2 regions of the Rhodococcus rhodochrous genome follow, and region 1 is predicted to be linked to the other one. Evidence: riboswitches for the same ligand, from Rfam matches in the RefSeq annotation. Region 1 holds a riboswitch; the other holds the start of a gene.
The links. Region 1 has a riboswitch for cobalamin ahead of C6Y44_RS19905 (ABC transporter substrate-binding protein). Riboswitches for the same ligand answer to the same signal wherever they lie in the genome.
Positions count from the first base shown of each region.

Region 2: linked by a shared signal. The riboswitch ahead of C6Y44_RS26395 (IS3 family transposase) and the one ahead of C6Y44_RS19905 (ABC transporter substrate-binding protein) in region 1 are both predicted to bind cobalamin.

Region 1 is NZ_CP027557.1:4,307,980-4,314,885, reverse strand. Features, by position in the region: gene C6Y44_RS19930 (ABC transporter ATP-binding protein) at 1-317, shown strand, start outside; gene C6Y44_RS19925 (DUF7676 family protein) at 339-899, opposite strand; gene C6Y44_RS19920 ((2Fe-2S)-binding protein) at 896-1,558, opposite strand; gene C6Y44_RS19915 (ABC transporter ATP-binding protein) at 1,551-2,381, opposite strand; gene C6Y44_RS19910 (FecCD family ABC transporter permease) at 2,408-3,511, opposite strand; gene C6Y44_RS19905 (ABC transporter substrate-binding protein) at 3,508-4,704, opposite strand; cobalamin riboswitch at 4,745-4,865, opposite strand; gene C6Y44_RS19900 (glycosyltransferase family 2 protein) at 4,884-5,702, opposite strand; gene C6Y44_RS19895 (glycosyltransferase) at 5,699-6,691, opposite strand; gene C6Y44_RS19890 (glycosyltransferase) at 6,688-6,906, opposite strand, start outside.
Region 2 is NZ_CP027558.1:335,521-342,426, reverse strand. Features, by position in the region: gene C6Y44_RS26400 (hydantoinase/oxoprolinase family protein) at 1-1,656, opposite strand, end outside; cobalamin riboswitch at 2,841-2,990, shown strand; one part of gene C6Y44_RS26395 (IS3 family transposase) at 3,151-3,415, shown strand; one part of gene C6Y44_RS26395 (IS3 family transposase) at 3,415-4,295, shown strand; gene C6Y44_RS26390 (ABC transporter substrate-binding protein) at 4,433-5,413, shown strand; gene C6Y44_RS26385 (FecCD family ABC transporter permease) at 5,410-6,525, shown strand; gene C6Y44_RS26380 (ABC transporter ATP-binding protein) at 6,522-6,906, shown strand, end outside.

The DNA.
Region 1 (6,906 bases):
CGCAGGAACCCGAAGAACTGTTGCTCGACGAACCGACCAACCACCTCGACATCCAACACCAGCTCGACATCCTCGAACGGGTCGTAGCGTTGCCGGTGACGACCTACGTCGCGCTGCACGATCTCAATCTCGCGGCGATGTTCTGTGATCGAGTGGTGGTGCTCGAGAAGGGGCGGGTCGTTGCTCACGGCGCTCCGGCCGAGGCGCTGACGGAACAGATGATCCGACAGGTATACGGAGTGCGTGCCGCGGTCTCCTACGAAGGGGGGACACCCGTCATCCGTTACCACCGGATTCGCGCCTCGTCCTACACGTAGCAGGATTGCCGTGCGACATGGTCACGAGTGACGGAAGCCCTTGCCGGTGCGGTCCCGCGGATCGGGTTCCAGCCCCAGAAACTCCGCGCGGATGCGGTCCCACGCCTCGAGGTGTTCCCAGACCGGTTCATCGGTCAGCTGCTGGGCGTTGGTGAGGAACGGGGTGGGCAGCATGATCGTGAGCATCTGCTCGTCCCGCCCGTTGAACATGCGCAGACCCCAGGAGGTGACGGTGTCGTCCTTGCCGATCCTGCGATACAGCTCTGCTCGGCCACAGCGGCGGATCCGGCCCATTTCGGGGCCGCTCGCGGTGTGTTCGCCGATGCACAGATGGAAATGCCACCGGCCGAAATCGACGGTGACGTACCCGTCGTACATCCCGATCTTCCTCGGCGCGTTCGGGGCCGCGACCTCCAGTGCCGAGCCCTCGATGAGCAGGCCGAACCACATGTCGTCCCAGTAGTTTTCGAACAGCAACGTCACCAGCCGCAGCAGGCTGTCCTCGTCGGTGGGCAACGGCCAGCGCTGTTCACGCCCACCGTCCTCGGTGGTGATGATCTCGGGGTCGAACACGACGGTCACGGAATCTCCTTCGGTATGTGTCGGGGTGGCGCGGGGAAGACGCAGTCGCTGCACACACCGCCGGACGGTGTCCGGTAGTACAAGCAGCAACTGCGCCGGCGACCGGTGGATCGGTCGATGGTGTGAACGAGTCGCGGATCCTGCAGCAGTGCGTCGACGAGCGGCCGGGCTTCGTCGCCGATGACTCGTCGGGCACCGATCAGTGCGGAGGCGGTGTTGCCCCACAGAGCGCCCGGCGCCACGAGATCACGCCACGCGTCGATCAGCGGTTCGATCTGGGTGTCGAGCACTTCCGTTGCAGGGTCGCTTCCGAATTCGGGGGTGACGATGTGCAACTGCAGACCGGAATCGTCGCGCCACAGCAACTCGTCGGGATCGAGCCGAACGCAGCGACCGGAGGTGATGACGGTACCGACCGCGACCGACCACAGTCGCGCGACGAAACCGAAGAACAAGGTGGACGCCGCGACCCGCGGCTCTGCGGTGTTCATGCGTTCCGACATCGCACGGACCAGCGCATCGCGAGTCGCGGCATCTCGTAGTTCGGAGGTCGGGCGCCAGCCCGCGTCCACCGGTCCGGTACCGACACGGAAGTACGGGCTCCACGCGGTGATTCGCTCGAGCACCCCGCGCGCGCCGGATACTGCTGGGTCAGACACTGCTGTCCTCCGGTTTCAGATCGAACACCATCGTGCGCGAATCGAACCGCATCCGCCCCCGATCGAATGCCGCCCCGATCCGTCCGGACTCGGCCAGCGCCGCCGGCGTATCGCACGTCAAGGTCCGGTCGGTGCCCAGCAGCCACATCCTGTCGGCTACGCGCAAGGCGAGTTCGAGTTCGTGCGTGGACATCACCACAGCCAAGTTCTGTTCCCGAGCGAGACGCCCGAGGACGTCCACCAGTTCGACCCGCGACGGAACGTCGAGGAAGGAGGTGGGTTCGTCCAGGACGAGCAGCGACGGATCCTGAGCCAGGGCACGGGCGGTGAGAGAACGTTGCCGTTGACCGTCGGACAGTTCGGAGAACTGCCGGGATGCGAGGCGGGTCGCGCCGACCGCCTCGAGCGCCTCGTCCACCGCGGCCAGATCTTCGGGCGACAGCCGTGCGCTGGCGGGCAGGTGCGGTGTGCGGCCGAGCGCGACCAGTTCGCGCACCGTGAGCAGGCCGGGGTCGATGCGCTCGGTGAGCACCACCGAGATGCGGGTGGCGAGGTCGGCGGGCTTCACCGTCGCCACGTCCTCACCGTCGATGAGCACCCGACCGCGCAGCGCCGGTTGCAGGCCGCACAACGTCCGGAGCAACGTCGACTTTCCTGCACCGTTCGGCCCGACGAGGGCGGTGAGTTCGCCGCGTCGGGCCACTGCCGAGAGACCGGACGCCACCTCGGTGACCGTTCCGCGTCGCAGTGCCCGACGCCGGGTGTAACCGATCGTGAGGTCGTGCAGTTCCACACCCGGGGTCACGGTGCTACTCGGGATCACAGTGCTGCTCCCCGTGCTATTCGGGGTCACAGTGCTGCTCCCAGTGCTCCGCGTCGGCTGCGGATGAGAACGGCGATCACGACGGGAGCGCCGACGATGGCGGTGACGGCGTTGAGGGGGAACACCGTGTCGGTACTGGGCATCTGGCTCACGATCCCGCAGACGAGGGCGAGTACGGCTCCGAGCAACGCGACACCGGGAAGCAGTATGCGATGGTCCGAGGTGCCGAAGGCCATGCGGGCCAGATGCGGGACGATCAATCCGAGAAATCCGATCGGGCCGCAGAACGCGGTGGTGGCCCCGGCCAGGAGAGCGGCCGACACCACGGTGGTGAGGCGGACGACGCGAATATCGATGCCCATGGACCGGGCGTAGCCCTCACCGAGCAGCAGCGCATTGAGCGCGCGCACGGTGAGCAGTGCGACGGCGATCCCGCCGAGCACGACAGGGACGAGCAACTTCAGATCCGACCACGTCGTGGCCGTGAAGCTCCCGAGTCCCCACACCAGGAACTGCTGGCTGCGCTGCGGGTCCGAATACACCAGCAGTACCGAGACGACGGCTGTGGTCGCCGATCCGAGCATCACTCCGATGAGCAACAGGGTCACGGCCGACCGCACCCACCGCGACAGCAATACGATCAGCAGGAGAACCGCAGCCGCCCCCAGCGCCGCGGCGAGCACCACACCCGCACGCCCGAGACCCGCCAGGCCTGCGGTGAAGCCACTCGCTCCGCCGCCGCCGATCACCACGACGATCGCCACGCCGAGACTCGCGCCGGAACTGGCACCGAGGATGAACGGGTCCGCCAGAGCGTTCCGGAACAGCGTCTGCATCTGCAGACCCGCGATCCCCAGCGCCGCCCCGACCGCGATCGCGGTGATCGTTCGCGGTAGCCGCAGGTCACGAACCACCATGCTCCAGCGCGGATCCGATGCTTCCTGGCCGAACAGGACCCGGAGGGTCTCGCCGAGCGGCACCGTCACCGAACCCAGTGTCACCGACAGAATCGTTGCCGCCGCCAGTCCCACGATCAGCGCCGTGAACACGAGCGAGACCCGTCCGGTCCCCGGCGGCGAATCGGGCGCGGACTCGGTCGCGGCAGGGGACGCCCCGAACACGGCGGTCATGCCGGTAGCTGCTGGTAGAACGTGAACTCGTGGTCGGGCAACAGGTCGGGATGCAGAATTGCCACGAGGTCCGAGAGGATCAGATCGGGTCGCAAGACGCCCCGCTCGTAGAAGTCGTTGCCCCCGTGGGGGCCGAGAGCCTTGTTCCCGTTCCATACCCGGCCGGTGCCGACAGCGGCCAGCGAGCGGTACCGTTCGTCGTCGGCGAGTGCGTCACCGATCGACGTCCAGTTGTTCACCACGAGCCAGGTCGGCGCATCGGATGCTTCGGCGACCACAGCCTCGAAGTCGAGGGGAAGCGAGCCGGCGGTGGTCACGTCCTGCCACGGCCACTGCGCACCGGCGTCGCTGAACAACCGGCCCATGAAGCTGCCGCCGGAGGACATGTACCACGTGCCCTGTGCCATCCCACCCAGCAGAACGGGAGCCGGTTCCACGTCGGAGGCTTTCGCCGCCACATCGAGATAACGGTTCCGGATATCGTCGTAGACCTGTGCCGCCTCTTTCTCCTTGCCGGTCAGCGCGGCCATCACCTTGATCCACTCTGCGCGTCCCAGCGGAGATGCCTCGAGCCACTCGGCATTGGCGACCACGCCGATTCCGGCCTCCCGCAGCTGGGCGTAGGCGGGATCGTCGGTGCCGCCGGTCATGAGAACGTCGGGTGCAGCGAGCACCACGGCTTCGGTGTCGATGTTGCCGCCCGCGGCATACTCGGCGACGGCGCCCGATTCGATGCGTTCGATCACGGCGGGGTCGGAGACATAGGAGCCGTTCGAGACGCCGCTGAGAACGTCGAGCGCATCGAGTTCGGTCACCAGTGGCAGGTGGGTGGTCGAACCCGAATACAAGCTCGTGATCGGCACCTGAATCTGCTGGGCCGCGGCCAGCTCGCCCGACAGCTCCGGAGCAGGTGCACCGCACTTGACCAGCACGTACGACTCCGGTGGTGCCGCGGAGAACGGTTCGTTCACGGTGAGAACCTGGTAGCTCTTCTCGTAGGTGATCGAGAAGTTCTCGGCGTCGACGATCTCGGACTTGTCGGGGAAATAGTCGACCGAGGGGTCGAAGTCGGTGATACACCCGTCCGAGGCGTCGTTCTCGGTATCGGATGCGGTCGTCGAACACCCGGCGAGCAGAAGACTCGCCGAGGTCAGCGCGACCAGGAGCTTCGGGAAGGCTGCGCGTACACGCATGGCGATCACGCCCTCTCTCGGGGAAGTCCGCCCCGGGCAAGGAGGTACGGCGACGGGAGTATCTGGCTCCCGGAGATCGCTCTCCGGTCACAGTGGCGGGACCGCGCCGGAATCGCACCGGCTTCCTCTGGCGTCGTCGTAATGACGGTGCCGAAATTAGCACACGCCGTGATACCAGTTCACGGTCGAGTGCGTGCCCATCGCCGCTCCCGGGTGTCGAAAGCGGCGAGACCGAGACGCTCGAACTCGTCGAGCCACCCCCGCATCGGCCACCAGCCCCAACGTTGGTGGAACAGCGCGGCGTTGGTGAGGATGTCGTCGAGATGCTCGACCGGTGGGCTCGATACCGGGTGGTACTGGTGGAAGGCGTGGGCGCCGCCGACCCAGGCCATCGGGACTCCGGCGCGCGCGGCCTTCTGCCCGAAATCGGTGTCCTCGCCGCCGTATCCGCTGTAGGCGGTGCAGAACCCGCCGATGCGGTCCCACACGAGCGACCGGGCCGCGAACGACAGCGACCAGAACAACTCGTGCCTGTCGTCCAGCACGATCTCACCCGAGGAGGGGAAGGGACGTGCCGGATGCGGATCGATCGAGTCGCCCAACCGGTCGAGATCGTAGCCGCCGGTGTCCGGTTCGGACAGATAGGTGACCGGACCGTTGAGCAGCGCAGCCGGGTGCCGGCCGGCCGCCTCGGCATACCGTTCGATGAGGTCGGGAGCGGGGATGCAGTCGACGTCGAGGAAGACGAGCAGATCCGACGACGCCCTCCGCGCACCCAGATTCCGCGCCTCCCCGACCGGCAGTTTCGCGGAGTCGACGTCCATCTCCACCACCCACGCAGACGATCCCGCAGCGGCGACCACCTCCGCGACCTCCGGATCGCCCATTGCGACGACGATGTGCTCGTCGGGTGTCCGGGTGCTGCGGGCGAGGCCGTCGAGTTGCCGTCGCAGATGCGTGCCGCGACCCGCGGCGACGGTGACGACCGAGACCGTCATGACCTCTCCGCAAGTTCGTCCACAATCGCCGCCGCGCGCCCCGCGGCACCGTCCACCTGCCAGCGTTTCCATTCGACGGGGTCGAGGCCGCGTGCTCGCTCGATCAGTTCGGGCCAGCGGTCCGGGTCGGGCCACCCGTCGAGACCCACCGCGAGTCCGGCCTTGTCCAGAGCCGTTGCGGTGGAGTGCTGTTCGTCGAACGGTCGGGGCTCGGCGATGACGACTGCCGGTCGCGCGGCGGCCGCGATGTCGGCGACGGTGTTCTGGCCCGCGTGCCCGATCACGACGTCGGCGCCGGTGAGGACGGGCCACGGGTCGTCGATCCACGGGCCGCCCGCGACACCGAGACCCTCCCATTCGTATTGGGGAAGGCGCGACGAGAACCGGTGCAGGTCGTCGACGGTGATCGACGATCCGCCGCTGCCGCTCATGACGAGGACCCTCGGCTTCTCGCCGGCCACAGGGGTGGGGGACGGGCGACCGTCGAAACGGCTGATGCCGCCGACGTACGAGGTTGGATACCGGCGCAGCCAGCGCGGGTCGTAGACCTCCTGCGACCACGGTGCGACGAGATGGTCGGCGACGCTGTAGGCCAACGTGTGCGCGGTGTCGGTGCGGTCACCCGGCATCGCGAGCACCACCACGGGGATGCCGTACAACCGGGCGAGGAGCGTCACCTCCACCGACACGTCCACCACCAGTAGGCTCGGGCGCGTCGCGGCGATCCACGATCCCAGTGCGTGCATGCGCTCGCGGAGACCGTCGTCGTGGGCGGGTACCCAATGGAGGACGTCGTGGGCCGTCGGGTTCTGCGCGGTGTCGATGGCGAGGTCGTCGCGGGGGAGAAGCACCACGTCGTCGAAGGCGTCGGCGGCGGTGCCGAGCGGCACCGACGACAATGCTGTCACCGGCGTCCGCAGATGCGCGCAGATGCTGCTCGCACGGGTGCGGTGTCCGTGCCCGTGGTGATGGATGTAGTAGCCGATCATGCCGCTCCCGCGAGTTCCCGATACAGCGAGACGTACGCGTCGACCATCGTGCGTTCCGAACAGCGTTCCTCCGCGCGGCCCCGGGCGGAGGAACGGGACAGGCCGGCCGCGCGGGGTATCGCCGCGGCCAGGCCGTCGATGTCGTCCGGCGCGACCAGGCATCCGCTGCTCTCGTCGACGACCTCCGGGATGCCGCCGCGCGCGAAGGCCACCAC
Region 2 (6,906 bases), on a different replicon from region 1:
AATTCGGATCTCGTAGGCCTGGCTGCTGTACCGGAAGTCCATGAAAGTCTCCACGCCGGTATCGGCCGGATCGAATCCCTCGCGGTTCGCCGCCGAGAGCGCCTCGGCAGCCACCTTTCGGTACGCGGCCTGCACGTCGGCGAGATCGATCTCGTCCTCGCGCTTGACGTAGGTGTAGACGACGTCGGCACGCAGGTCGGTCATCAGCAGACCTTCTGCACACGCAAGCCCAGGTGCCACCGGCACCAGCACCTTGTTGCTCTGCATGATCTCCGCGCACCGAACGGCATGCAGTCCGCCAGCGCCGCCGAACGGGAACAGCGTGAAATTGCGGGGGTCACGCCCGCGGGCAACGCTTACAAGACTGATGCCGCGAGCCATGTTCTCGCTGGCAAGCCGAAGCACACCCAGCGCCGCCTCTTCCGCGCTCATGCCGAGCTTGTCAGCAAGATTTTCGGTGATGGCCTTTCGCGCTGACTCACGGTCGACCTTGATCGAACCGTCGCCGAAGCTCGCTTCGGGAATACGACCGAGTACGACGTGCGCGTCGGTCACTGTTGCTTGCGTACCGCCTTTTCCGTATGCCGCCGGACCAGGGCTCGCGCCCGCACTCTGCGGCCCGACCCGAAGCGATTCACCTCCGACGATAGAGGCGATCGAACCGCCACCCGCGCCGAGCGTGGTGATGTCCACCATCGGAGTCTTGATGTTGTAATGCTCGATCCTGCCTTCGGCGAGCATGTGAGGCTTACCGCCCTCGATCAAACAGATGTCGGTACTGGTACCTCCCATGTCCAGGGTAATGAGATCAGGCTCACCGGCTGCCTCACCGAATGTGCACGCCGCCAGCACGCCGGCCGCCGGACCGGAAAGAACCGCCTTGATCGGTTGGATGGCGATATCCGAATCGTGCACCAGGCCACCGTTTGACTGCATTACAAAGAGTTGCGACATGCTGCCGGTGTCGCTGATCGCGTTTCCCAGTTGGCTGACATATCGGGACAGCGCTGGCATGAGTGCGGTGTTGAGGCACGTACTCAGAGTGCGTTCGTACTCACGGTATTCGCGGCTCAGGTCCGACGAGAGTGTGATGAAGCAGCCCGGGTGCACCTCGGCGAAGATGTCCCGCACCGCCTGCTCGTGCGCGGGGTTCCGGTAGCTGTTGAGAAGTGAAACCGCAACAGCCTCGATGCCCATGTCCTTGAACTGCTGAGCGACCGCACGGACCGAATCGGCATCGAGCGGGACGAGTTCGTCGCCATTGTGGGCAAGGCGCCCGGTGACCTCGCGAACCAGTTCGAGAGGGACCACACGCGGTGGCTTCTCCCAGACCGCGATGTTGCCGAAGCCGCCCGGAACGGTCTGCCGGGCGGTCTCCAGGACCTCGCGATGTCCTCTAGCGACGACCAGTCCGGCCTCGCTGTACTTGCTCTCGAGAATCGCGTTGGTCGCCACAGTCGTACCGTGCATGACAAGTACGACACCGTCAGGGCTGACACCCAGGTCCTTCAAACCGCGCAGTCCGTTGGTGAAACTTTCAGATGGGTCCCATGGCGTCGATGGCACCTTCTCATATACGCGGCGACCGGTCTCTTCTTCGATCGCCACCACGTCGGTGAACGTGCCTCCGATATCAATTCCCACGCGCCAGGTCATCTCTGTCCTCTCCCGGTGTCGAATCAGGTGGGCGGACGACGCAGCGAACTTCATCAAGATAGAAAGTGACCTCAGCCACATCGCCCTGTTGGTGGTGTCCAGTACATACGTGGACAGAAGCGGCTACAAGAGACATCCCCACAGTCTCCTCAGACAACAATTGTGCAGATGCTCAATCACTCCCGTACGAACCGATCCTGCGGCGCTCGGAACGGGAAAGATTCACAAAATGCCCCGGTACTGCCCTTGCGCGAGATGGACCGGTCCAAGCATTCGAATCCTCAGGTCTCTCCAGCTTGACTAGCGCCATCGCGCTGCCGGAAACGTCGAGCACATAAGTCTGCTGTAGATACATGCACGGCAACATCGATCTGCCTCGCATAGATTTACAAGAGACATGCCGGACCTCGAGCTTGACATCGACGACGTCGTACCGATCGATCCTCATGTCAGCCGAACTGGAGCTGCGCTAATTGTGAATCCCCTGCCAGCAAACTCGTAGTACGAACTCCGGGAGATGCTCAATTCAGTGTGTCTTACGGCGCGGCGACCATGCTGACCACCGGAAGGCAGGTGTGGAGCAGGTCGATTCAGCTGCAGCAGTTGCAGAGCGGCTGCAACTGTAGATGTGAAGGGCCCGCTGCTACATGTCCGACGCCCTCGAATCTGCCTATCCGGCAATCTGGAAGGTATAGGTGGAGGTACGGGTCTCGGATTGCCGGATCCTTGAGAAGAGTGCGACGGGAGGCTCGCGCAATGATGCATTGAAATGCTTCCAGCTCAAGTTGTCCCCCCTCGACGGCCATTGTTACCGTGAGGTCGTAGCTGGCCACTTCGAATCCCACCTGAATGACGACTTCCGGGATGACCGAGTTTACCGACCCGGCGTGATGCTCGAACTTCCTGCACCAGGTAACCCCGTGCAGTACTCTTTCCGTCCATCATCGCTACCTCATTACGGTGCACATGAATGTCCGACCCACCTGCTCGCCCCACAGCAGCAACGTCCCCCTACGATACAAATCCATCGATAACCATCCATCGATGGATCTGTTGCAGATCCGCCTCGGCGCATCGGCCAGTGGCCGGTGCTACCCGCCCAGCGTTTCGCCGATCGAGGAGACCGACCTCAGCCCGCGACACGTGCCACCGCGTCTGTTTCGACCCCGAACAAGGGTGGTCTCACATTATCGAACCGGCCATGTGCATAATGACGCGAACGTTGCTGACACCCAACGCAGGGGAAGTCCGGTCGAAGTCCGGCGCTGACCCGCAACGGTAGACCGTCGACCTCGGCGGTGAGCCCGAATACCTGCCTGGGGGGGTCTGCGACTCCGATACATCGCCGTGGTCTGCGAGACGGAGTCCAGCAGGGCAGTTCGTGCACCCTTCGGTGCCTGCTGTCGTGGTGGTGGCGTGTCCCCTGTGAGTAGGTCCGGGTTGTTCTAGAGTCCTGATTGCCCTGGTAAGGGCGAAGAAGGGACGATAGGGATCATGGCGGGACGCAAACGTCACTCGGCCGAGGACATCGTGCGCAAGCTGCGCCGGGCCGACGAGTTGGCCGCGGAAGGCAAGAACGGCGAGGAGATCGCCGCCGCGCTCGAGGTGTCGGCGGCGACGCTGTACAACTGGCGTCGTCAATACGGCGGCATGGATGCCGATGCGGCGAAGGAGCTCAAGGAACTGCGGGAGCAGAACAGCCGGCTCAAGCGATTGCTCGCAGATGCCGAGTTGGAGAAGGACGCGTTGCGGGAGATCGCGAAGGGAAAATTCTAAGCCCGACCGCCAAACGCGCCGCGATCACCATGCTCACCGACACCCTACAGATGTCGGAGCGGTTCGCGTGCAAGGTCGTTGGGCTCTCCCGATCGGTTTACCGGCGGTTGCCGTTGGCGCAGACACCAGGCGACCCGGACGCCGATCTGCGCGCAGAGTTGCGCAGGTATTCCCGCAAGCATCCGCGGCACGGGTTTCGTCGGGCGTGGGCATGGCTGCGCTACGACCAGGGCATCGAGGTGAACAAGAAGAAGGTGCACCGCCTGTGGAAAGAAGAAGGATTGCAGGTCCGGCGTGCTCCACGCCGCAAACGTGCCGGCCTGTCCTCGGTTCCGGTCGTCGACGCTGATGCTCCGAATGTGGTGTGGGCATTGGACTTCCAGCTCGATTCGACCGTCGACGGCAAGACGGTGAAGATCGCGTCGATGGTCGATGAACATACCCGGATGTCGTTGTTGAACATCGTGGACCGCTCGATCACCGCCGGCCGGTTGATCGAGGGCTTGGAGAAGGCGTTCGCGATGTGGGGTGGGCCGCCGCTGGTGTTGCGCATGGACAATGGGCCTGAGTTCATCTCGGAAGCGCTGCGGGACTTCTGTGCTGGGTCGGTGGGGGTGTCCTACATTCCGCCGGGCACGCCGTGGAACAACGGGTTCATCGAGTCGTTCAACAACCGGTTGCGCGATGAGTGTCTGAACCGCAACTACTGGCCCACTCTGCTCGAGGCCCGGGTGGTGATCGAGGACTTCAAGGACGACCATAATCACCGACACCGTCATTCGGCATTGGGGTACAAGACCCCCGCCGAGTACGCTGCCGGATGCACCCACCGGCACCAACCGGTGGCGTGCGAGATCGACTGATCGACTGCACAGAGGAACCGGCTCTAGAAACGACCGGACCGACTATCGGGGACCTGCCAGTGGGTCCCGGTTCGCAGACCACCCCGAGCAGAGCACGAGGTGTCATGTTCGTCCACCACCGCCCGTTCCGACGCCACATGATCGCGTTCACATCGATGGCGACCGCAGCTCTGGTGCTGGTCGGTTGTTCCCGTGGAACGAGCATGACGGAGGTCGAAGCCGCCGAAGCGTTCACCGAACCGGTGACCGTCACGAACTGCGAGCGCACTGCCACCTTCGATGCCCCGCCGCAGCGCATCATCTCGATGAACGACCACGTCACTGAAACACTGATCCAGATGGGCGTCGGTGACCGCATCGTAGGTATGGGTTACGGCGAACAACTCGATCCTCTACCCGAGACCGTAGAGCAGTACCGCGCCATCCCGTCGCTCGCACAGGAGTATCCGACCTCCGAACAGATCCTCGACCTCGAACCCGACCTCGTCGTCGGCGGTATGCGAAGCGCATTCGACGAAAAACAGGGCCGCGACCGTGACACCCTCGAGGCTGCCGGAATCGCGACCTTCCTGTTCTCCGAGTACTGCGGTCAGGGTTTCCCGGGCATCGCTCTGCTCGAGAACGACTTCACGCAGCTCGGAACGATCCTCGGCGTCGAGGAGGCGGCAGCGGAACTGACCGGGCGGATCACCTCCGGCCTCGAAGACATTCGAGCCCGCCTCGAAGCCGCCGGGGTGCAACCGATCCGAGCCTTCTTCTACGACTCCGGCGAAGCAGAACCCCTCTCCGTCGGCGGGGTCGGCATCGGAAATCTCATCGGTGAGTACGCGGGCCTCGAGAACATCACGGCCGACGGACCCAAGCCCTACTTCGCGACCAGTTGGGAAGTCGTCGGCGAACGCCGACCCGAAGCAATCGTGGTACTCGACTACGGACCCACCAGCGCCACCGACAAGATCGCGTTCCTGCAGGATCATCCCGTCATGGCGACCACCCCCGCCGTCCGAGACAACCGCTTCGTCGTCGTCCCACTCGACGACTTCTTCGAAAGCTCCCGCATGGTCAACTCCGTCGAAACCATTGCGCACGCATTCCATCCGGAAGTCTTCGTCGAATGAGCACGGTCGCCGAAGCGTCTCTTCGTGTATCGCCGACCTCGACCGACAACGCGCAGAAGAGCAATCACCACCGGCCACTGGGAGCGGTACTGACGCTGCTCGCCACAACCCTCGTTCTCGTGGTCGTCGTGGCGGTCTCGCTGGGCACGATCACCATTCCGCCCGGCGACGTGTGGGCCATCGTCGCCCACCGCATCTCCCCCGTCTCCCTCGAGGCGGTGTGGGGTCGTCCGTGGTGGAGCGCCACCCGGGAAGCGATCGTCTTCGAGTCCCGACTACCTCGCGCTCTGACCGCCGCAATCGTGGGCGCCGCGTTGGCCGTTGCGGGGGCTGTCGCGCAGGCGGTGACCCGCAATCCCCTTGCCGACCCCTACCTTCTCGGAGTGTCCTCGGGTGCCGGCTTCGGAGTCGCCACCGTCACCGTCCTCGGATTCGGTGCCGGCACCGTCGGAATCGTCACTCTGCCGGTCGCTGCCTTCCTCGGAGCCCTCATACCGCTCGCCGTCACCATCGTGGTGAGTATGCGGGCGAATTCGGTGACCGCGATCGTTCTCGTCGGGGTCGCATTGTCGATGGTGTTCTCATCCCTCGTCACCTTCGTCCTGCTCGTCCTCGGCGACGTGCATCAGCTCGGCACCGTGATGCAATGGCTCGCAGGCGGCTTCGGCGACGCCCGATGGACGTCCCTGATCGCGCCCACCCTGGTTCTCCTTGTTGTCGGAACCGCTGTCGTACTGTGCAGTCGCCAACTCAATCTGCTACTCACCGGCGACGACGGAGCCACCGCGCTCGGCATGAACGTTCCGCGATTCCGGGTCCTGATCCTGCTCGCCGTGTCCCTACTCGCCGCCGCAGCCGTCGCAGTATCGGGCACGATCGGATTCGTAGGTCTGCTCGTCCCCCATCTGGCCGCTTTTCTCGTCGGCCGCAACGCGGCGCGCCTCGTCCCCACCGCTGCTCTACTCGGGGCGGTCGCTCTCGTACTCGCCGACATCCTCGCTCGATCTTTGAGCAACACCACCGAACTACCGATCGGTGTCATCACCGGACTCATAGGAGGACCGATCTTCATCGCCATGCTGTGGCGACGCTACCGTCAGGGCAGCCGATGACCCGGCTCCGCGCTTGCGGAGTGCAAGCCCGACTCGGAGAGCGCACCGTTCTTCATGGCGCCGATCTCGACGTCGTCCCCGGCGAAGTCCTCGCGCTGGTCGGACCGAACGGCAGCGGTAAGACCACCCTGCTGCGTACCTGCTATCGCGCCCTGTCAGTGACGGACGGGGCGATCCTGCTCGACGACGAGAACATCCGCGACCTGCGCCGACGTCAGATGGCACGCACCATCGGGGTCAGTCCACAGGAACCCGTGGCCTTCGGTGGTGTCACCGTTCGTGAGTCCGTGCGGCTCGGCCGTTCCGCCCGGCGCGGCTGGCTCGAGCCCTTCCGCAAGGACGACGAGGACGTGGTCGCGCGTGTACTCGATCAGGTCTCTC